One region of the Massilia violaceinigra genome, then DNA from elsewhere that is predicted to be linked to it. Evidence: riboswitches for the same ligand, from Rfam matches in the RefSeq annotation. Region 1 holds a riboswitch; each other region holds the start of a gene.
The links. A riboswitch is a leader RNA that binds a small molecule or an ion and turns the genes downstream of it on or off. The one in region 1 is predicted to bind cobalamin.
Positions count from the first base shown of each region.

Region 2: it holds a riboswitch for cobalamin, as region 1 does, so the genes downstream of both, CR152_RS06320 (TonB-dependent receptor plug domain-containing protein) here and CR152_RS21665 (TonB-dependent receptor) in region 1, are expected to answer to the same signal.
Region 3: it holds a riboswitch for cobalamin, as region 1 does, so the genes downstream of both, CR152_RS31820 (TonB-dependent receptor family protein) here and CR152_RS21665 (TonB-dependent receptor) in region 1, are expected to answer to the same signal.
Region 4: it holds a riboswitch for cobalamin, as region 1 does, so the genes downstream of both, CR152_RS27570 (CbtB domain-containing protein) here and CR152_RS21665 (TonB-dependent receptor) in region 1, are expected to answer to the same signal.

Region 1 is NZ_CP024608.1:5,010,893-5,015,960, reverse strand. It holds gene CR152_RS21675 (DJ-1/PfpI family protein) at 1-302, shown strand, start outside; gene CR152_RS21670 (cupin domain-containing protein) at 313-624, shown strand; gene CR152_RS21665 (TonB-dependent receptor) at 643-2,745, opposite strand; cobalamin riboswitch at 2,932-3,149, opposite strand; gene CR152_RS21660 (hypothetical protein) at 3,464-4,552, shown strand; gene CR152_RS21655 (hypothetical protein) at 4,570-5,068, shown strand, end outside.
Region 2 is NZ_CP024608.1:1,397,097-1,402,164, forward strand. It holds gene CR152_RS06315 (FecCD family ABC transporter permease) at 1-321, opposite strand, end outside; gene CR152_RS06320 (TonB-dependent receptor plug domain-containing protein) at 329-2,194, opposite strand; cobalamin riboswitch at 2,277-2,498, opposite strand; gene CR152_RS06325 (histidine phosphatase family protein) at 2,493-3,038, opposite strand; gene CR152_RS06330 (adenosylcobinamide-GDP ribazoletransferase) at 2,999-3,832, opposite strand; gene cobT (nicotinate-nucleotide--dimethylbenzimidazole phosphoribosyltransferase) at 3,842-4,876, opposite strand; gene CR152_RS06340 (DUF2868 domain-containing protein) at 5,052-5,068, shown strand, end outside.
Region 3 is NZ_CP024608.1:7,363,017-7,368,084, forward strand. It holds gene CR152_RS31820 (TonB-dependent receptor family protein) at 1-1,413, opposite strand, end outside; cobalamin riboswitch at 1,493-1,641, opposite strand; gene CR152_RS31825 (M1 family metallopeptidase) at 1,759-3,843, shown strand; gene CR152_RS31830 (hypothetical protein) at 3,843-4,712, shown strand; gene CR152_RS31835 (DODA-type extradiol aromatic ring-opening family dioxygenase) at 4,769-5,068, shown strand, end outside.
Region 4 is NZ_CP024608.1:6,428,843-6,433,910, reverse strand. It holds gene CR152_RS27585 (outer membrane protein assembly factor BamB family protein) at 126-1,796, shown strand; gene CR152_RS27580 (hypothetical protein) at 1,889-2,407, shown strand; gene CR152_RS27575 (hypothetical protein) at 2,463-2,831, shown strand; cobalamin riboswitch at 2,898-3,128, shown strand; gene CR152_RS27570 (CbtB domain-containing protein) at 3,280-3,477, shown strand; gene CR152_RS27565 (CbtA family protein) at 3,468-4,247, shown strand; gene CR152_RS27560 ((2Fe-2S) ferredoxin domain-containing protein) at 4,251-4,589, shown strand; gene CR152_RS27555 (cobaltochelatase subunit CobN) at 4,576-5,068, shown strand, end outside.

The DNA.
Region 1 (5,068 bases):
CCGCCAGGGCGTCGGAACTGACCGCGTCGGTCTGCACCGGCACCTTCCTGCTGGCGCAGGCCGGCCTGCTCGACGATCAGGAGGCGACCACGCACTGGGAAGACGTGGCCGATCTGCGCGCCGCGTTCCCGCAGCTGCGCGTCCTGGCGGAGCGGCGCTGGATCGACAACGGCGCCATCGTCACCTCCGGCGGCATTTCAGCCGGCATCGACATGTCGCTGCACCTGGTCGAACGGCTGGCGGGGCGCGAGCTGGCCGTGCGCACCGCGCGCCAGATGGATTACGACTGGAACCAGGGATGAGGATCACGCGATGAAGATCATATGCAGCAAGGATTACACCGGCGCGCGCGCCTGGGAGGCGCAGCTGATCGCCGTCATGCAGGACGCCACCGTGCGGCTGCACTGGACCGACCAGCCCTACCCCTGGCATGTCAACGACGGCGACGAAGTGTTCGCGGTACTCGATGGCGAAGTGGCGATGCACTATCGTGAAAATGGCTGCGAGCTGGTGGCGCACCTGCGCGCCGGCGATATCTTTTACGCCGCCGAAGGCGATGCTCACAGCGCGCACCCACGGGGACAGGCGCGCATCCTCGTCATCGAGCGCGCCGGCAGCGTTTGAGCCAGGCGCCATGGCCGGTCAGTGGCGCCACTGGACGGTCAGTTCGGCGTGGCGCCGCTCGCCCAGCAGGTACTGGCTGTCGCCGTACGAGGTGCTGGCGTACAGTTTGTCGGCGAGGTTGCGCAAGTTCAGCTGTACCAGCACATGGCGGCTGACCTGCCAGCCCAGGGTGGCGTCCAGCGTCGTATAGGCCGCAAGCGACTGCGTGTTGCCATTGTCGATGAAGCGCTGGCCGACGTAGCGCGCACCGGTGCCGGCGCGCCAGCCGCCGGCGCGGTAACTGAGCCAGAGATTGGCCGAGGACTTCGGCGCCCCGGCGGGTCGCTTGCCGGCCCGCGACGCGTTGCCGCTTTCGATCAGCCGGTCGAAGGCGGCGTCGGTGTAGACGCCATTCGCGTCCAGGCGCCATGCCGGCGCGAGGGCCACGCTGGCGCTCAACTCCGCCCCCTGCGACGATTGCGCGCCGCCCTGGACCGACAAGGCCGGGTTGGACGGGTCGCGCGTGATGATGTCATCCTTGCGAATGCGGTACAGCGCCGCGGTCCACTGCGCCTTGCCGCCGGTCAGCGACTGTTTCAGGCCGGTTTCAACCTGGCGCGACCGGGTCAGTTTATAGGCGCTGTTGGCCAGGTTCAGCGACAGCAGGCTGGTGACCGGATCGCTGCCGCTGCTGAGCTGGCCGTACAGGGAGGTGTCGTCCCCGAGTTTCCAGGTCAGGCCGAGCCGCACGGCGGTCGACTGCAGCGTCGAGGTGAAGCCGGCCGCCCCCAGCAGGCTGACGCGCCCGACCTTGTAACGATCATTGCGCAGGCCTGCCAGCAGCAACAGCGTCTCGCTGAGCGCATAGGAGTCTTCAGCATACAGCGCATTGCTGCGGGTGCGGGTTGTGAAATTCGGGCGCAAGAGGTCGGGGCTGTCGAACCGGCCCGGGTTGAACCCGGTCGGCGCCACGCTGGAGGCACCGCCGTACGGCGCGTTGTTGGTGTGGGTGAAATTGATGGTGGCCGCTTCCCACCCGGCAACGACCCGGTTGGCCCCGGCATTCCAGCGCGCTTCGAGGCGGTTGCCGCTTTGTTCCTGATCATGGCCGATGGCGATGTAATCGCTGCGCTCGACCACCTTCGCTTGCGGGTCATAATCATAGGTTTCGGCATTGCGCCAGTGGCGGCGCGCTTTCATATACACGAGTTCGTCGGTGACGGTGAGGGCCGGCGATACGCGCCAGCTAAGGCGGACCAGCGCCTTGTCGTCGTCGAAGCCGATGTCGGCGTCGCCCACGTTGTAGTTTTGCTTGCGCAGTGCGCGCGCCAGAGCGCCATTGATCAGCGGTGTGCCGAAGTAGCGCTGCGGTTTCTGTTCCAGATGGTCGAGCTGCATGGCAAGGTCGATGGCGGGCGTCAAGGCATAGGCCAGGCTGGTGAGTACCTTGCCGTGGCGCGCATTGCCCCGCTCGATCAGCCCGTCGCTGCGGTCCGCATAGGCGTCGACACGGAATGCGCCGCTCTCCCCCAGCGCACCGGTGACGCCGACGCCGGCGCGCAGGGCGCGCCCGCCGCCGATGCCGGCCATCGCTTCGAGCGAGGTGGCGCCTGCCGGCGCCTTGCGCACGGCATTGATGGTGGCGCCGGTGGTACCGCTGCCGTGGACCACCGAACCCGGGCCGCGCAGCACTTCGATGTACTCATAACCCCACGGATCGGACGGATAGGTTGCCGTGCCCGAGCCCACCTGCGGGCGCTGGCCGTTTTCCAGGATGGCGATGGCGCTATTGCCGCTGAAACCGCGCGCCGCGTAGCCGATGCCGTTGCCGGGCGAGCTGATATCGGTCAGGCCGGTGGTGCGGGTGACGGCATCCTTGAGCCGCACATCGCCGCGCGCTTCGATGCTGGCCGCGCCGAGCGACTCGACGCTGGCAGGCACGTCCTGCGCCGTCAGATCGAGCCGGCTGGCAGTGGCGTTCTGACGCTTCAGCCCCAGGCCCTCATCCTCGGCGGCGGCTTGAATGGTCACAGTCGGCATCACCGTGGTTTGCCCGGCCCAGGCAGCGGACGCGCACAGGAGTGCGACGGCGGCGACGATGGGGCGGATGGGGTTAGGACGAGTTTGGCTGGAATGCATCATGGAAGCGTCTGACATAGTAAATGACCGGGTCCCCGGCGGTGAAAGTTCGCGAAGGCGCACGCCCCCGCCACGGCACGCGCCACGCGCCAAGGGCGAACGGATACGCGTACGCCATTGGCGTGCGATTGCATCAGCAAAAAGAAAAAAGGACGAATAACTAACAGGCAACACCACACCCCGGGCGTTGCGCATGCATCGTGACTGGCCGGTCTTCTGGCTCGCCTTCATCCTTCCCTGGTCTTGCCTTCCCATGCGATGCACAGTGGCGTTCGATCAAAGTCGTCAGGCTTACAGCAGCGGGGGCTGCGCCGGACTGGCGCGAGATGAAAATCTCGTGCGTCACCGGCTTCCCGTTTCACCCTCCGGCCGACAAGCGGGAGGGCACCATTCACGTATTGGGGCGCATTTTACATTCGACAAAGCACATTTGTCACCCTATTGCTGCGCTGACGCGGGCGCACCGGGCCGCAGCGGCGCTGGCGGCGAGCGCTGGCGTCCGGCCAGGTTCCGGCACCGGCCAGCGCTGTGCGGGTCATGGCCGCCGTAGGGTGATCGCACTACACATTTACAACAAATTCACGCATTTTCAATATTTTATGTACAACACGAATGCTTAATTAGCACTGTTGTTCGTATTTGAAATACATTAAGAACACCGAGCTCAGGCTTACTGAATAGTCAGCCTGCATGCTGGGACCCACTATAAAGGAGACACTACATGAGCATTCGCTTTCGTCGTTCCTTGCACACTTTACTACCCGCACTCGCACTATTGGTCTCGTATTCAGAGGCAGCCGCCAGTACCATCAACCAGAACGCCTCGTGGACCATCGACCGGGCCGGCACTTCCACCAAGTACCGCTCCGTCGCCTACGGGGACTCGATCTATGCGGGTTTCAACGGCTCCGTCACCAGCGCGGCCAAATACGCGGCGCCAACGGTGAACGCGGAATACCTCTCTGCGCAGTGGGGCACGGACATCGAAAGCGTGCGCCGCACCAAGTCCGGTGCGATTGCCGAAGACGTGTACAACAATAAAATCGTGGCTGAGCGCTCGTACATGCAAGCCAGCAACACTCGCGTCGTCACCTTCGAGATGTGCGGCAACGATGGCTTGCAGGCGCGCGCCAGCTTCAAGAGCCAGACCGGCACCTGCAATTACAGCGGACTGACCGCGGCGGAAAATAGCTGCAAGAAGTACGTCACGGCCGCGATGGACTATATTAATGCCAACGCCTATGCGGGTGTGAAGCTGAAAGTGATCTCCAACCTGCACTACCCGGGCTATGCGGTGGACAATGTGCAGAGTACCTGCAAGGATGCCGCTACCGGCGCCACCGTGAAAATGCAGGACAAGTTCCTGCCCGCCCTGGCGCGGATGAACTTCATGATGTGCGACGTCGCGCGGCAAAAAGGCTTCCAGTGCGCGGACAACTTCGCCCAGTACATGGGCGCCGACTACGATAGCAACGGCGACGGCCGGATCGACGCCGAGGGGCTGCGCTATGTGAGCGGCGAGAGCGAAGCGAGCTATGTCAACCGCCTCACATCGGCACTGCGCTCGACGATCCGCGACGCCAACACGCACTTCGTATCGTCAAGCAGCAGCTACGATTACATCCAGTCGGACGACACCCACCCGACCTACAACGGCAGCACCTTCAGTTCCGGCCTGTTCGGCAGCACCACGGGCAGCGGCGCGCCCCGCTACACCACGTTTAGCGGCGGCAAGAGCCCGATCTGGAATCAGTACGGCCACGAGCGCATCGGCTGGGCGGTATCGACCTACAATCCGGCCACGCCGTAACTGCCAGGCGCCGATCCTTGGATACGCCTCCGCGTTCCAGGCCGGCAGCGGCCAGCAGCGAGAACAGCGCTGCTGGCCATGCCTGGGGCCCATCCCGGGGCCGCATTGCCATCGCGGTGTTGCTCTGCATCGCCGGCGGCGTCATGCTCACGCTCCTGTGGATGCCATCGCGCCGCGCGAGCGACGTCGCCGCCACGCCGGCGCCGTTGCCTGCGCAGGCGATGCCGCCGGCCCAGGCCCCGGTCCCGGCCACCGTGCCCGGCGCGCCGGACAGCACCATCCCGCGCAAGGAACAGGCGCGTGCGCCCGAGGGCGACGCCGACCCCACGCCCGACCTCAAAAGCTACGTTGCGCGCGGCGAGAATCCCAGCATGGCCGAAGTCATCGAACGTCTGCACCAGCGCGGCATCCACTCCGGCCTGGGCGCCTTTTCGCCGCCGGGAACCAGTCCGCCGCTGGTCGGGCTGGCGGTTCCCGAGGACTTTGTTTTACCGAAGGGCTACGTGCGCCATCACC
Region 2 (5,068 bases), 3.6 Mb from region 1:
GGCGCCGGCCGAGATGCCGAGTACATACGGCTCGGCCAGGGGATTACGCAGCAAGGCTTGCATCATCACGCCGGCCAGCGCGAGCGCGCCGCCTGTCACAAAAGCGACCAGCGCGCGCGACAGGCGCAGGTCGAGCAGGGTGGCGGCCAGGGTCGAGGTATTGCCTTTCGCAAGCGCCATCAGCGCGCCCGGCATCTCCGCCAGCGGGACCGGCACCGAGCCGACCATCCCGGCGACTACCAGGCTTGCCAATGCCAGCAAGGAGAGCGCCGTGATGACGACGCTGGCCCGGTGGCGCATGTTGCGAAAGAACGGATGCATGCGATTCCTATTTGCTGCCGTAGCGGATGCCGGCAAACACCTGGCGGCCGGCGGTGGCGTAAGTGCGCGCCAGTTCATACTGTTTGTCGGCGACGTTGTTCAACCGTAGCACGGCCGACCAGTCGGGCGCAAAGCGATACTCGGCAAACAGGTTCACCAGCCCGTAGCCGGGCAGCGTGTTGCGGTTGGCCAGGTCGTCGAAGCGCTTGCCGGACAGGTGCACGCCCGCGCCGGCAACCAGCGCCCCCGCCGTGTACTCGATGGCGAATTTGGCGTGGCGCTTGGCACGCCGCTGCAGGTTTTTGCCGGTGGTGTCGTCGCGCGGGTCTTGCAGGTCGAGCGAGCCGCTCATGTCGAAGGCGCCCATGCGGGTACGCGCGCCGAGGCTGATGCCCTCCAGGGTGGCGCGGTTGACGTTGTAGGCGCAGCCGTATGGATGCGTATCCTGCTGGACCGGACATATGATGGTGTTGACCAGCAGGTCTTGCAGGCGGTTGCGGTAGTAGACCGCGCTGGCTTCAAGCGTGCCATCGTTGTAATACACGCCGCCTTCGACGTTCTTGCCTTGTTCGGGCTTGTTGGCGTCGACCCCGTAACCGGGGTAATACAGTTCGTTGAACGTCGGTGCGCGAAAGCTGGTGCCGGCGCTGGCGTTCACGCGCAGCGCGCGCGTGAGTTTGTAGCCGTAGCCGACGCCGCCGGTGACCTTGTTGCCGTACTGGGTGCTGTCGTCGCGCCGCGCGCTGGCGCTGGCCAGATGGTTGCCGCGCTTGAGCGAGTAGGCCGCAGCCACGGAATTGGTCGCGCGGCTGGCGTTCAAGGCGCGCGTGGTGTCGGCGAACACGTCTTCCACCCGGCGTTCCAGAACCAGTTGCAGCAGGTCGCTACCCAAAGCGATGTCATTCTGCATGCTGTAGGCGTGCAGGCGCGTGTCGATACGGTTGCTGCTCGCCGCACTGGAGAAGTTGACCGATTTGTCGTCGGCCTCGGATGCCTGCAGGCTCACTTTCCAGTTGCGCGTGATCTCGTGTTTCGAGTACACGGCGATGTTGTCCATGTTCTGCACGCTGCGCACGTCGAAGGGACCCGCGCCCGCATCGTACTGCGACTTGAGGTGGCTGTGCAGGTACAGGAGGCCCGCTTCGTGGCCCTTGGCCAGCACGATGCCCAGCTGGCCGCTGGCGCTGTCGCGCGCATAGCCGTCGTTGTCCTGGTTGTAGGAGAAATTGCCCGGTTTGGTGGCCGAGAAGCCGTCATCCTTATCCTTCGACACACCGAACGCGTAGCTGATGCTGTTCTCGCCTTCGCTGGCGCCGGCCACGCCGAACGCCATCGAGCGCGCCTTGTCGCTGCCCGCTTCAACAGCGGCCGTGACGTTTGGCGCTCCGGCGCCGCGCCGGGTGAAAATCTGCACCACGCCGCCGATGGCGTCGGCGCCGTACATGGTGGCCAGCGGGCCGTAGACGATTTCGATGCGGTCGACGTTCGCCAGCGGCAGGGTGGCCCAGTTGGCGATGCCGATCGTGGACGAGCCAATGCGCACGCCGTCGACCAGTACCACGGTCTGCTTGGCGTCGCCGCCGCGAATGAACACTTGCGATGCGGTACCCGGACCGCCGTTACGCGTGATTTCGATACCGCGCTGCTTTTGCAGCAGTTCGACGACGCTGCTCGCACCGGAACGTGCGATGTCGGTGGCGCTGATCAGCACATGGTCGCTCAGCACCTCGCTGGACGGTTGCGGCGCGCGCGTGGCGGTGATGATGACGGCGGCACCGGCCGTATCGGCGGCGCTGTCGGCGAGGGCACAAGGGGAAGTAAAAGCTAGCGCGAGCGACGTCAGGGCCGCGTGGCGTACAACAGGAAAGGTCATGACAAATCTTCAGTGAATGCGATTGCGAGCAACCGGCCGACGTCCCCGTTGGCCAGATTGAAAAGGAACGCGCAAATCCTGCGCGTTCCCACCTGTCCTGGCCGGTATCCGGGCTGGCAAATGCGGCCGTCTCACCTTCCCATGCCAAATGCACAGTGGTCATACGAGGCGGCTCGTCGCCATGTCAGCGACATTTGCTTACCGTTGCGGGGGCAGCACACGTTGGCCTGTTGCAGGCTTCGTGTTTCCCAGTTTAACTGCGCTCATGGACATGGGCGCGGGCACCAAAACCCGATAATTATACACAGTCGATGATGACGGTCTCGCCGTAGGCGATGGCGTGGGGACGCTGCGCCGCTTCCAGCGCCATGGCCTCGGGACCCAGGCCGCGCGCGCGTGCCGACAGCAGGCGGATGGTGCCGGCGTGGCAGATGACGATGGCGCAGGGTGCCTGCGCGCGCATGCAGTCGGCATAAAACGCGGACACGCGCTGCGCCATGCCGGTCACGCTTTCGCCGCCGCCGGGGCGGTAGCGGGCCATGTCGGCGGCCCAGGCGTCGACGCCGGCACGGTCGATGTCGTCCCAGCGGCGCATTTCCCAGTCGCCGAAATCGAGTTCGGCCAGGCGCGCGTCATACCGCACCGCCGCGCCGCCGATTGACTCAGCCAGCATGGCACAGCGCCGCAACGGGCTGGAAAATACCGGTACGCCGGGGGGAAGGGTGGCGCGCAGGGCGGGCAGGGCCAGCGCCTGCAAATCAGGATCGACAGCGAGGTCGGTGCGCCCGTAGCACACGCCGGATGCTACTTGCGGCGCCAGGTGGCGTACCAGGTACAGGCGCATTCTAAGCCCCAGAGGCCGTGATGGAAAAACGCCAGCAGCGCCAGGTAAATGACCACTTCGGCCACTTGCTGCACGGCGCCCAGGCAGTCGCCGGTATAGCCGCCGATGCGGCGCAGGCACTTGGCGCCCAGCCACCACGCCACCAGCGCGGCCCCGGTCACGCTGGTGAGCAGCGCAAGCCAGGGCACCATGCCGGCCGTGGCCAGCGCCAGTGCAGGCACGCCAGCGCAGGCGCAGGCGATGCCGAATTCACGGTTGCTCATATGCTGGGCCATCGGCTTGGCCTTGCCATCGGCGCGCGCATATTCCATTTCCCAGATCAGGCTCACCGCCGCCAGGCGCGACAAGGGATGGGCGATGAACAGCGCGGCGATAGCGGCGGGTACGGAAAAAAAGGACAGCAGCGCGCATTTGAGCGCCACCGTCAGCCCCATGCCGACCGCGCCGTAGGTGCCGATGCGCGAGTCCTTCATGATCTCCAGCACCCGCTCGGTACTCAAGCCGCCGCCGAAGCCGTCGCACATGTCGGCCAGGCCGTCCTCGTGGAAGGCGCCGGTCAGGTAGATCGCCGCCGCCGTCGACAGCAGCACCGCCACCGGGGCCGGCCATAGCAATGACGCGCCGGCATACACCGCCGCGGCCACCGCCGCCACCACCACGCCGACCAGCGGAAAATAGCGCGACGCATGGTGCAGCCAGGACGGGTCGAATCCGACCCAGCCCGGAATCGGCACGCGGGTGAAGAATTGCAGCGCGATGAAGAACAGCCGGCACTGGTGGACGATGCTGGCCATGGTCTGTACTTACGCCGACTGGCCGCTGACGCGCGCCGACTGGAAGGTGGCCATCTCGCCGAGGAAGTTGACGGCCGCGTGCAGCAGCGGCAGCGCCAGGGCGCAACCGGTGCCTTCGCCCAGGCGCAGACCGAGGTTGAGCAGCGGCCTGGCCTTGAGGTGTTCGAGCATGCGCGCGTGGCCCGCTTCGTCCGAGCAGTGCGAAAATACGCAGTAGTCGAGGATGGCCGGCTGCATGCGCGCCGCCACCAGCAGCGCGCTGCTGACGATGAAGCCGTCGATCAGCAGCACCATGCGCCGCTCGGCCGCCTTGAGCATGGCCCCAACGATCATGGCGATCTCGAAGCCGCCGAAGGTGGCCAGGATGTCGAGCGGCTCGCTCATCTCGCCATGCAGGGCGACCGCCGCCTCGATCACGTCTTGCTTGTGCAGCACGCCCTCGGGCGACAAACCCGTGCCGGCGCCGACGCAATCGGCCACCGGCACGCCGGTCAGCTTGTGCATCAGCGCGGCGGCGGCGGTGGTGTTCCCGATTCCCATTTCGCCGAAGCCGATCACATTGCCTTCCAGGTTGCCGACGATGCGCATGCCGTGCGCCAGGGCGGCGGCGCATTCGGCCCAGCTCATGGCCGGCTTCTGGGCAAAGTTGGCGGTGCCGCGTCCGACCTTGCAGTCCATCAGGGCCACGCGTTTGCCGAAATCGTGGTTCACGCCGGCGTCGATGATCTGCAGCGCGCAGCCGTTCTGGCGCGCGAACACATTGATGGCCGCGCCCTTGGACAGGAAGTTCTCGACCATCTGCCAGGTGACGCTTTGCGGATAGGCCGAGATGCCTTCTGCCACCACGCCGTGATCGGCCGCGAACACGAGGATGGCCGGCTTGTGCAGCGCGACCTTGGTCGTTTGCTGGATCAGGCCAATCTGCCGGGCCAGCGTTTCGAGCGCGCCCAGGCTGCCCAGCGGCTTGGTCTTGTTGTCGATCGCTTGGGCCAGTTCGCTGGCCAGCAATGGGTCGTGGGTGGAAAGTATGTCAGGGAGGCGCATCGTGGAGATAGATAAGAAAGTGTCAAGAAAATTCCGCGCTAAGATAGCACACTCACGCTGCGTCGTTTCTCGGAGACCAGCGTGTGTCGGCACAATGCGGCAAAGTGCGGCACAATTGGCCTGTGAATGTTGTCGCTTCATACAAAAGATTTCGTTAAAAGAAAACAGGAAGAACATGAACGAGCAGGTTGC
Region 3 (5,068 bases), 2.4 Mb from region 1:
CGCCAGCACGGCGGAGGAGGAACGGTAGCCGTTCTCGTCGACGTTGGCCACGCGGTAGCTGCGCCCGGCCTTGGCGTACAGGTTTACCATCGGCATGACGTTGGCGCTGCCCTGCACTTCCCAGGCGTTGAGGGTGGTCTTGCTGGCATACGGTGCGGCGTAGGCGCGCTCGTCGGTGGCATCCTTCTCGAAGCGTTCGCGGCGCGCGCCGACAGCCACGCGGGCTTTGTGCGCACCGCCGAACTTGAGTTCATCGCGCACGTACAGTGCCCGCGATTTCTGCGTGGCGTCGGCGTTCGAGTAGTCCGACTCGGTCACGCGCGACCACGTGACAAGGTCCACGCCAGCCACCAGCTCATTGAGCATGCCGCCCATTTGCGCAAGGTGGCGCAGGCGCGGCGAGAACTGGGTCTGGGCGCTGTCGTAGGTCGACTTCGAGGCTGCGCGCACGCCCTCGAAGGTGTAGAAATAGGTGGAACGGACGGTGCGCTCGCGGCGCGACAGTTCGGCGGCCAGGTCGACGCTGCCGACGCGCTGCTCCACGAACGCGGTCACGCGGTCCGAATCGAGCGAGCCCACATCGTCGGGCGTGCTGGCCTGGCGCGGATTGTCGCGGAACTGCTGCATGCTCAGGGCACCCGGCAGGTCCGATTCCTGGCGCGCGCGGTCGTAGCGCAGGCCGGCGCGGCCGCCCTGGTACGCCCACTGGGCGCCGCCGCTGAAGGTATCGAGCTCGAAGCTGTTATGGTCGCGGTAATTGTCGGTGCGCTGGCTGCCGACCGAGGCGTCGAGCGCGAACCCGTTCCACGACTGGGCCACGGCGGCGCGCAGGTCGCGCAGGTTGAACTGGCCGGCTTCGGCGCGCAGCATGCCGCGCCGGCCATTGGCCTCGGGACGGCGCGTGACGATGTGGATCACGCCGCCGGTGGCGCCTTCGCCATACAGCACGCTGGCGCCGCCGCGGATGATTTCGATGCGCTCGACAGTCTCGATCGGGATCGACGACAGGGTCGCATTGCTCAATTCACTTTCGGACATGCGCACGCCGTCCAGCGTGACCACCATGTTCTGGCTGCTGTTGGTGCCGAAGCCGCGCAGGTCGAGGCTGAAATCGGGCGAGCCGTCCAAGCTCTGGCGGCCGTACACGCCGCCGATCTGGCGGATGGCCTGGTTGACGTCGGCCGCGCCGGCGCGGCGGATGTCGTCGGCGCTGATGACGGTCGCGCCGATCGGGGCCAGCGCCGGGTCGCTGGCAAAGCGGGCGCCGGTCACGGTCACGGCGGGCAGGGTCTGGGCCTGGGCTTGGCCATCGGCGGCCAGCGCGGTGCTGGACATGAAACACAGGGACAGGGCGGAAACCAGCGCGAGCGGCCTGGCGGAGAGCGCGCGGCGCGGCGATACTGCAGAAATCATGATGTCGTCTTCAGAAAATAGAGTCCTGGCTTGCGTCCCCGCAAGCCGGATTGCACGGACAGAGGCGCGCTGCGCGGCATCGTGTCCACCTGTTTTGGCCGGTATCCGGGCTTGCAAGGCGTCAGGAACGACGGCTTGCAGTACCGTTGCGGGGGCAGCACACTGCGTGTTTCCCGTTTAACTGCCGGCGTGAAGTCGCGGGCGGGCACCAAAACTGCGCCATTATAATCGGAGTCGCCATCCGGACCGCGGCCCGGCGGGCGTTGTGGCATGCTGTGCGGCTGGCCGGCTGCCCACCAGTATGGCCCATTACCAATCGAAGCGCCCGATGGCGCAGGAGAATGCATGCAAGCGCGTACCCGAACCATGGCCCAGAGGGCGCTCCTGCTGGCGGCAGCGGCCATCGCCGGGGCCGAGCTGATGGCGCAGGCCGACATCACCATCACGCCGATTCCGGAACCGGTGACCGACGTCGGCATCGGCTTCGCCATGCCCTCGGCCAGCGCGGTGAGCGTGCCGAGCGCCCCGCACGCGTGGGGCGGTCCGCGCAGCGGCAGCGAAGCGACCCTGTCGGACCGCGTGGTCGACTACCGGATCGAAGCGACGCTCGACCCGATTGCGCACACGGTCGACGGCAAGCAGAAACTCACCTGGCGCAACCGCAGCAAGGAGACCGTGCGCAGCGTCTACCTGCACCTGTACATGAACGCCTTCAAAAACGCCGGCAGCACCTTCTTCACCGAGCAGCGCGCATCCGGCTACAACGCCACCATCGCCCCCGGCGAATGGGGCCATATCACCCTGCGCAGCGTGACCCAGGGCGGCGCCAGGGTGGACTGGTCATTCGTCCATCCCGACAACGGCCCCGCCACCGACGAGACGGTGGTGCGCTTCGACCTGCCGGCGCCGGTGGCGCCCGGAGCTTCCACCAGCTTCGACATCGCTTTCCTGACCCAGTTGCCGCGCGTGGTGGCCAGCACCGGCCATGTCGGCAGCTTTCACCTGGTGGGCCAGTGGTTCCCCAAGATCGGGGTGCTGGAGCTGCCGGGCGAACGCGGTGCCACCAGGGCGCGCTGGAACGTGCATGAATATCACCACGAGACCGAGTTCTACGCCGACTTCGGCCGCTTCGATGTCAAGCTCACCGCGCCCAAGACCTACACCGTGGGCGCCACCGGCGAACTGCAGGGGCCACCGGTGGAACGGGGCGGCATGCTCACGCACCACTACGTGCAGGGCGACGTCCACGATTTCGCCTGGACCGCCGACAATCGCACGGCGCCGCCCCTGCGCGGTACCTGGAGCGCGCCGGGCAGCCCGCAGGTTGCGCTGTCGGTACTGTTCCCGCCCGACCGCGCGGCCAGCGCCGCGCCGGCGCTGAAAGCTGCCACCGAGGCGCTGACCTATTATTCGACAACGCTCGGACCGTATCCGTACAAGACGCTGACCATCGTGATCCCGCCGCTGAACGCCGACAACGCCGGCGCCATGGAGTACCCGACCTTCATCACCGTCAACGGTTACGACAAGGTGGTGCCGCGCACGGCCACCGCCTTCGACATTGATCTCGTCACGATCCACGAAGTCGGCCACAGTTACTTCCACGGCATCCTGGCGTCGAACGAGACTGAAGAACCGATGCTCGACGAAGGCTTGAACGAATTCTGGAACCATCGCATGCTGCGCGACACCGGCAAGGACGCGTATCTTGGACCGCCGCTGCTCGCGGCACTGGGCATCGCGCCGGGGTTCAAGGGCTTCGACGTCGAGCGTTATGACACCGTGCCCGCCGAACCGGCGGAACCGCTCGGACAGAACGCCCACATGCGCAAGCAGGGCATTGGCCCGGTGTACGTGCGCAGCGCCACCGTGCTGCGCGACCTGGAGGCACGCATCGGCAAGGAGGCAACCGGGCGCGCCTTCAAGGAATACTACCGGCGCTGGAAGTTCCGTCATCCGAGCATCGCCGATCTGCGCGAGACGCTGGCCGAGGTGAGCGGCCAGCGCGCCGCCGTCCACGCCGCGTTCGCGCAGCAGGTGTACGGCACGGCCAGCGTGGACGACCGCATTGCGCACTTCGCGAGCGAGGCGGAGGCGTCGGCCAAGGCCGGCGGCGCGGGCGCGTGGCGCACCAGCGTCACCCTGGAGCGGCGCGGGGCGCCGGTCGCGCAGACCGTGGTGGTCAAATTCGCCGACGGCGGCAGCGAAACCGTGGTGTGGGACGACCAGCAGCGCACGCGCACCTTCAGCTGGGTCAAGCCGGTCAAGGCGGTATCGGCCGAACTCGACCCGAGCCGCCTGCACTACCTCGACGCCAGCAAGCTCGATGACAGCCGCACGCTGGAACCGGACCGCAGCGCCGCGCGCCGCTGGGCCGGCGACCTGGCGGCGATGTTCAGCATCCTCTTTTCCCTGATTGCGACCGTGTGATGATCTCCTCCCCTGCCTTTTCGATTGCAGCGGCGGCGCGCGCGGCGCTGCAATGGCGCCTGCTGCTGCTGTGGGCCTTGTGGATGCTGGTGCCGACGCTGATCATGGCGCTGCCGGCGTGGCATCTGCTGTCGTCGAACCTCGATTATTCGGTGCACGCGGCGGCGCTGGCGCGCGCGCTCGACATGACCGCCGTCAGCGATCTGCTGGACGTGCACGGGCGCCATCAGGCGGTATTCACCCAGGCCGGCAGCATCGCGCTGGGCGTCACGCTGCTCATTTCGCCGCTGTTGTCCGGCATGGTGGCGACGGCCGCGCGCGCGCCGCAGGCACCCGGCTTTTCGGCCCTCACGCGCGGCGGCATGGCGTACTATGCGCCCATGCTGCGCATGCTGGCGTGGGGCGCGGTGCCGCTCGGCGCGGCCTTCATGGCCGGCTCAAGGGCGGTCGATGCCGCATCCGCCTACGCCGGCAAGGTCGTCACGACCGGCGAGGCCGCGCTGCCGATGATGCTGGCGCAGGCGCTCATGGTGCTGCTCATCGGGCTGGTGACCGTTTCGCTCGACGCCGGCCGCGCTTTCCTGACGCACGACCAGCGCCAACGCTCCGCTCTTGCGGCGTGGTGGTCGGGCTGCAAGCTGCTGGCGCGCCACCCGCTGGCCGCGCTGGGCACGTACGTCGTCATCAGCCTCGTCGGCCTCGGCCTGGCCGGCCTGTTGTCGCTGCTGCGCGCGAACACGGCGGGCGTCGATGTCCTGGGGTTTACGGGTGCCCTGCTGCTCACGCAGGCGGCCGTGGTCACCATCGGCTGGATGCGCAGCGCGCGCCTGTTTGCGCTGATCGGCCTGGTGCGCGCCCGCGCGACTTGATAAAGAGCGCGCGCGCCCCTATATTGAATAGATAAACCACCGATTGGAGCGCCGCCATGAACCATCGCCTGCCGACCTATTTCGTCTCCCACGGGGGCGGGCCGTGGCCGTTCATGAAGGAGCAGTACGGCGAGACCTACGACGTGCTGGAAGCGTCGCTGGTGGACATCCGGCGCCAGATCGGCGACGTCAAGCCGGCCGCGGTGCTGGTCATTTCCGGTCACTGGGAAGAAAAGGAGCTGATGCTGTCGTCCGGCGCGCAGCCGCCGATGATTTACGATTACGGCGGCTTTCCGGCCCATACCTACCAGATCAAATACCCTGCGCCAGGCTCGCCGCAACTGACGCAACGCGCC
Region 4 (5,068 bases), 1.4 Mb from region 1:
ATTTTGTCCAACGTCATAACCACAAAATAGTTCAATTTATTAATATATATTAATATTTAGCATTAAAATGACAGATTCGGAAAGATCTTGCTGTACTATGCGAGACTTTTGTTGAAACTATGATCATGAATAATATCAAGCGTGGAATGGCGATGTTCCTCGGAACTAGTATGCTGTTTGGCTGCGGCGGCGGCGGCGGCGGCGGCGGCGGCGGCGGCGGTACCAGCGGCAATGGCAGTGGTCCGACAGGCAATCCCTGGCTCCAGCTCAATCCCGCAACGATCAACCTGACCGTCGACGAAGGCTCGACCGTCTCGTTTAATGTCAAGGCCAGGGTGGATAGCCTGCTCGCGACCCCATTCAATATAGGAATTGTCGACCCGAACGGTCTGATTGCTCCCGGCGTCAACGTGACCGCAATCAACAGCTACAACTACGATGCGGCGCTGAATGTCTCAAAAAAGCTTGCTCCCGGCACGCACAGCACACAGCTCGAGATTCGCGTGTGCGAGGACGATCCTGTCGAGTGCCGCAAACCGGTCAATGGCTCGCCCTGGCATCTTCCAATGACGGTGGTCGTGAAGCCTTGGAGTAACTCAACGGCCCTGACGGATCTGCCGCTGCTGGGTGCATGGAACACCGATGGCGATGCGCGTCACAACACGTATGTGCCTGCGCGCTTTGAACCGGCAAACTTTTCACGGCGCTGGATTCACCAATATAGCGCCCAGCCTAGTGCGCTTACGGTGACGGGCAGCGCCCATGACAATGGCATCGCCTTCGTCCTCATCAGCAATGGGGAACGCGGCATCTTCACCGTGCGGGCCGTGGATGAGTCAAGCGGTGCCATGCTGTGGGAAAAACGTCTTTCCGGAACAATGTCCTACCGTTTGGAGCCGGTAGTTGCGAACGGTAAGGTTTTTGTCGGTTCCAATCTGTATTCTGGGGTGCTTGGCCAGATTCCGACTGGCACCGTCCGCGTCTTCGATCAAAAAAATGGGAATCTACTTCATGAAATTACCGGGGACGAGCTCGGGCGCTTGAACGCGATCGTGACTGTGGGCGACGGCATCTTCGCCCACGGTGATAACGGCAGCGATCACAGCATCCGAAAAATCAGCGTGGTGACCGGGCGGACGGAGTGGCGGACCGCTGTTGCAGGCGTACCAGTCCAGCCGCAGCTATCTGGCTTGTTGTCGCCGGCCCGTGCCCTCGCGGCCGATCAGCAGCACGTGTACCTCTCTTACGAAAGCAATTTTGCCGTGCTCAAACTCTTGGACGGCAGCGTCGCTGGCGCTGGATTGGGCGCTGGAGGGTGCGGCCCGTGGCCCGGTTCTTCCATCTTGGCCGATGCCGCTGGCATACTTTACGGCCGGTGTACGTTGGGGGGATTCGTCTCGCGTTTCGCTTTCGACACTGTTAAAAATAGTTACCGCTGGCGCGGTGGTGACCCGGGGACGTCGAACAATGCGGCAGCGGCCGGCTTGATGTATTCGGTGAGCGGCAGCCGGTTGGATGCCACAAACATGTCCGATGGCCGCAACGCCTGGTCACTCGAACTGGGTACGAAAGAGATGCCGATGACGAACTCCCATCATGTGGTGTTGACGGACAACCTTCTGTTCGTCAGCAATACCGATGCGACCATGGCGGTCGACCTGGCGACGCGCAAGGTGGTGTGGAGTTTCGGTCATGGCGGCACCCTGGCGATCTCATCAAAAGGTTTGCTGTTCGTCGGCGGTAATTACGGTAACCCGGGCGAAGCAACAGCGCTGGTCGCGGTCAACTTGCGCTAAGAGTCAACAAGCGTTCAACAGGGGCGGGTGATCACGAGGTCGCCCGCCCCTTTGTTCATTCAGGCGCGCTTGGGGCGACAGAATTAACCGTCATGCATAATATGGATTGCTTTGCCATGCTGCGAAAAACAACGCTCGTCATCGGCGCTTTGACAGTTTTTGAACGGCATGTAAAACTGTCGACAGGAAATACGATCCTGGCTGCGCACGACCGCGACAGCCGTTCTGACGAAATGGGAGTGCAAGTGAGTACTGCAGCATGGATCTACGAGGCCAGCATCGTTATCAGGAACGCCAGGCAACCGGCGGCGTTTAGCGCGATTCGCACATCGTTTGAAGGTTGCGACTCCTTTTTCGCCGAGCGCGCGCGCGCGGAACGCGATTTCCCGGCATTCCTTGAGTCGATCGGCTTCACCAGTCAGCGCCAGGAAGGCGCGCTGCTGATCGACGGCGGCGACATCGACATCATCACCAATTGGCTCATTCGCCTGTTCGACACGCTCGGGCCCTTCGTCGAAGCCGGCGGCGTGCTGGAGATCCGCGATGAAGAGGGCGAGCAGATGACCTTCTGCTACAACGGCGAGCAAATGGATATCGAATTCAGCGAGTAAGGTAGCGCGGCTTCATGCTACATTGGCACCCCTGAAATTTGAAGGAGTGTCACCCATGCCACCCAATCCCAGCATCGCCTCGATCCGCGCCGGCCTGCTCGACGAGATGGCTGCCTACATGGAGCGCTGCGCCGAAGATCCGGACAGCGAGCCCCCGTACGGCAAGGCCGAGATCGACGAGTGCGCGCGAATCCTCGACGCTTACGCCGCCGCCATCGACAACCTTCCCAAGCCTGCCGACCGCGCAGCGATCATGAAAGAAGTTGAACGCGTCGTCGTGGCTCTCAATGAGTTCGATGACCGTGCCGGCGGCGTGATCGAGACCGAAGAGCGCGAAAGACTGTGCGACATTATCTACCTGATCGCCAAGGATGCCGGCCTGGAAGCCGACGAAGACATCACCGAACAATGGCGCGACTGGTAAATTCGCCCGCCGCGCACACGCCGGCCCGCGCAACCTTGCAATTTATATAGTCCAGACCTATACTTCGCCGGTAGTCAAGCTTCTGGTTCTGGCAAACGATCGTTTGCCGGATTAAATGGGAAGCCGGTGCGCCCTCTCAACGGGGGGCAAAGCCGGCGCTGCCCCCGCAACGGTAAGCGAGTCAAGGATGTGCATCACGCCACTGTGCCTAGTCAGCATGGGAAGGCGCATATCCGGGAAGGGTTTATTGCCCCGCCACTCGCCAGCCCGGAAACCAGCCGAAGCGGTAAGTCGTTTGTATCGCGGAGGGCGATCCAGGTGGATCGCTGCGTTCCGCACCCCCATCTCACGTTCCTTCTCCCCGTACAAGCCCCGGTTGCCGGACAAGGCAAGACGCGCGCGTCTGCATTTGCCTGGCTTTATGCGAAATGCTTTAGGAAGGAATGCCATGTCGCCGATCCGTAGCTTCATCACCACCGCCGATGAACAAGTCCCGTTTGTCTCCGTCAAAGAGCGCATTGTGCAGGCCATGTGCGCCGCCAGCCTTGGCATCGTGCTGCTGTACGGTGCCGGTTTCGCCTCGATGGAAGCGCTGCACAACGCGGCGCATGACAGCCGCCACTCGGCCGGCTTCCCATGCCACTGATCCGCACCGCGCCCGCGGCAAGCCTGGGCACCTTCAACCGCATCATTGCCAGCGCGGCGGCGGCCGGCATCCTGGCCGGCCTGCTGCTGACCGGCGTGCAGCAGCTGCAAGTGGCGCCCATCATCTTGCAGGCGGAGGTGTTCGAGAGCGCCGCGCCGAAGGCACTGGAGCAGGCCGCGCCGCACAGCCACGCCGACGCCACGCCGCACGAGCATAGTCACGATGCAAAGCCGCACGAGCACGCGGAAGAGGGCGCCCATGAACACGGCGGCTGGCAGCCGGACGACGGCTTTGAACGCACCTTCTACACGGCGGTGGCCAACATCAGCGCCGGCGTCGGCTTCGCGCTGCTGCTGGCAGCGGCAATCAGCCTGCATGGCGGCGCAAGCGGCTGGCGCGTGGGCCTGCTGTGGGGCGCGGCCGGCTACACGGTCTTTTTCGTGGCGCCCTCGGTCGGCCTGCCGCCCGAGCTGCCGGGCACCGTCGCGGCGCCGCTGCTGGCGCGCCAGTTGTGGTGGACCGCCACCGTCATGGCCAGCGCAGGCGGGCTGGCGCTGCTGGTCTTCGCCAAAAACTGGCCGCTCAGGATCGCCGGCGCCTTGCTGCTGTTCGTGCCGCATCTGGTCGGTTCGCCCCAGCCGAAAATTCATTCGAGCAGCGCACCGCCCGAGCTGGCGCTGAGCTTCCTGTACGCGACCTTGCTGGCCAATGCCGTCTTCTGGGTGGCCATGGGCGCGCTGGCGGGCTACTTCTACAAGAAATTCGGCTGACCGATGCGCACCCATGACCGGCACGTGTTCATGTGCGTCGGCCCGCGCTGCACCGAAAACGGCGTGCAGGCGCAGGCCGTGTTCGAACACATGGGGCGCGAGATCGACGCCCATCCGGACCTCTGCGTCAAGCGCACCCGCACGCACTGCATGGTCGCGTGCCGCAATGAAGGGCCGATCGTGGTGGTGTACCCGGAAGGCGTGTGGTACCGGCGCGTCGACGAAGCGGCAGCAGGGCGCATCGTCGCCGAGCACCTGATCGGCGGCGCCGAAGTGAGCGACCTGATTTTCCATCGCATCGGCGAAGGCGACACAATTGTGGCGGACCATGACATCACCTGATTTTCCTCAAGGCCCGGCGCACATCGCGCTGCTTACCCATGCATCGAACGACCTGACGGTCCTGCACCACGCAGTGAGCCAGCTGCCGCCGGAGTTCCGCGCGGTGGCGGGCGTAAGCTTGCAGGGACTCGACGCCGACGGCGGCGCCACGACGCTGCTCTCGCGCGAGGTGCAGGGCGCGCGCATCATCATCCTGCGCGTGCTGGGCCGTCTCGGCAGCGTGCCCGGTTTTGCCGATCTGGTAAGCCACGCACGCCGCCACGGCCAGCACCTGATTGCGATCAGCGGCACGGGCGAGCCCGATCCCGAGCTGGCCGCGGTTTCGACCGTCGCTCCCGATGTGCTGCAACAGACACTGAACTACTTTCATTGCGGCGGCAGCGGCAATCTGGCGCAATTGCTGCGCTATTTGTCCGACCATCTGCTGCTTACCGGTTTTGGCTACGAGAGCGCGCTGCCGCTGCCCGAACACGGCATTT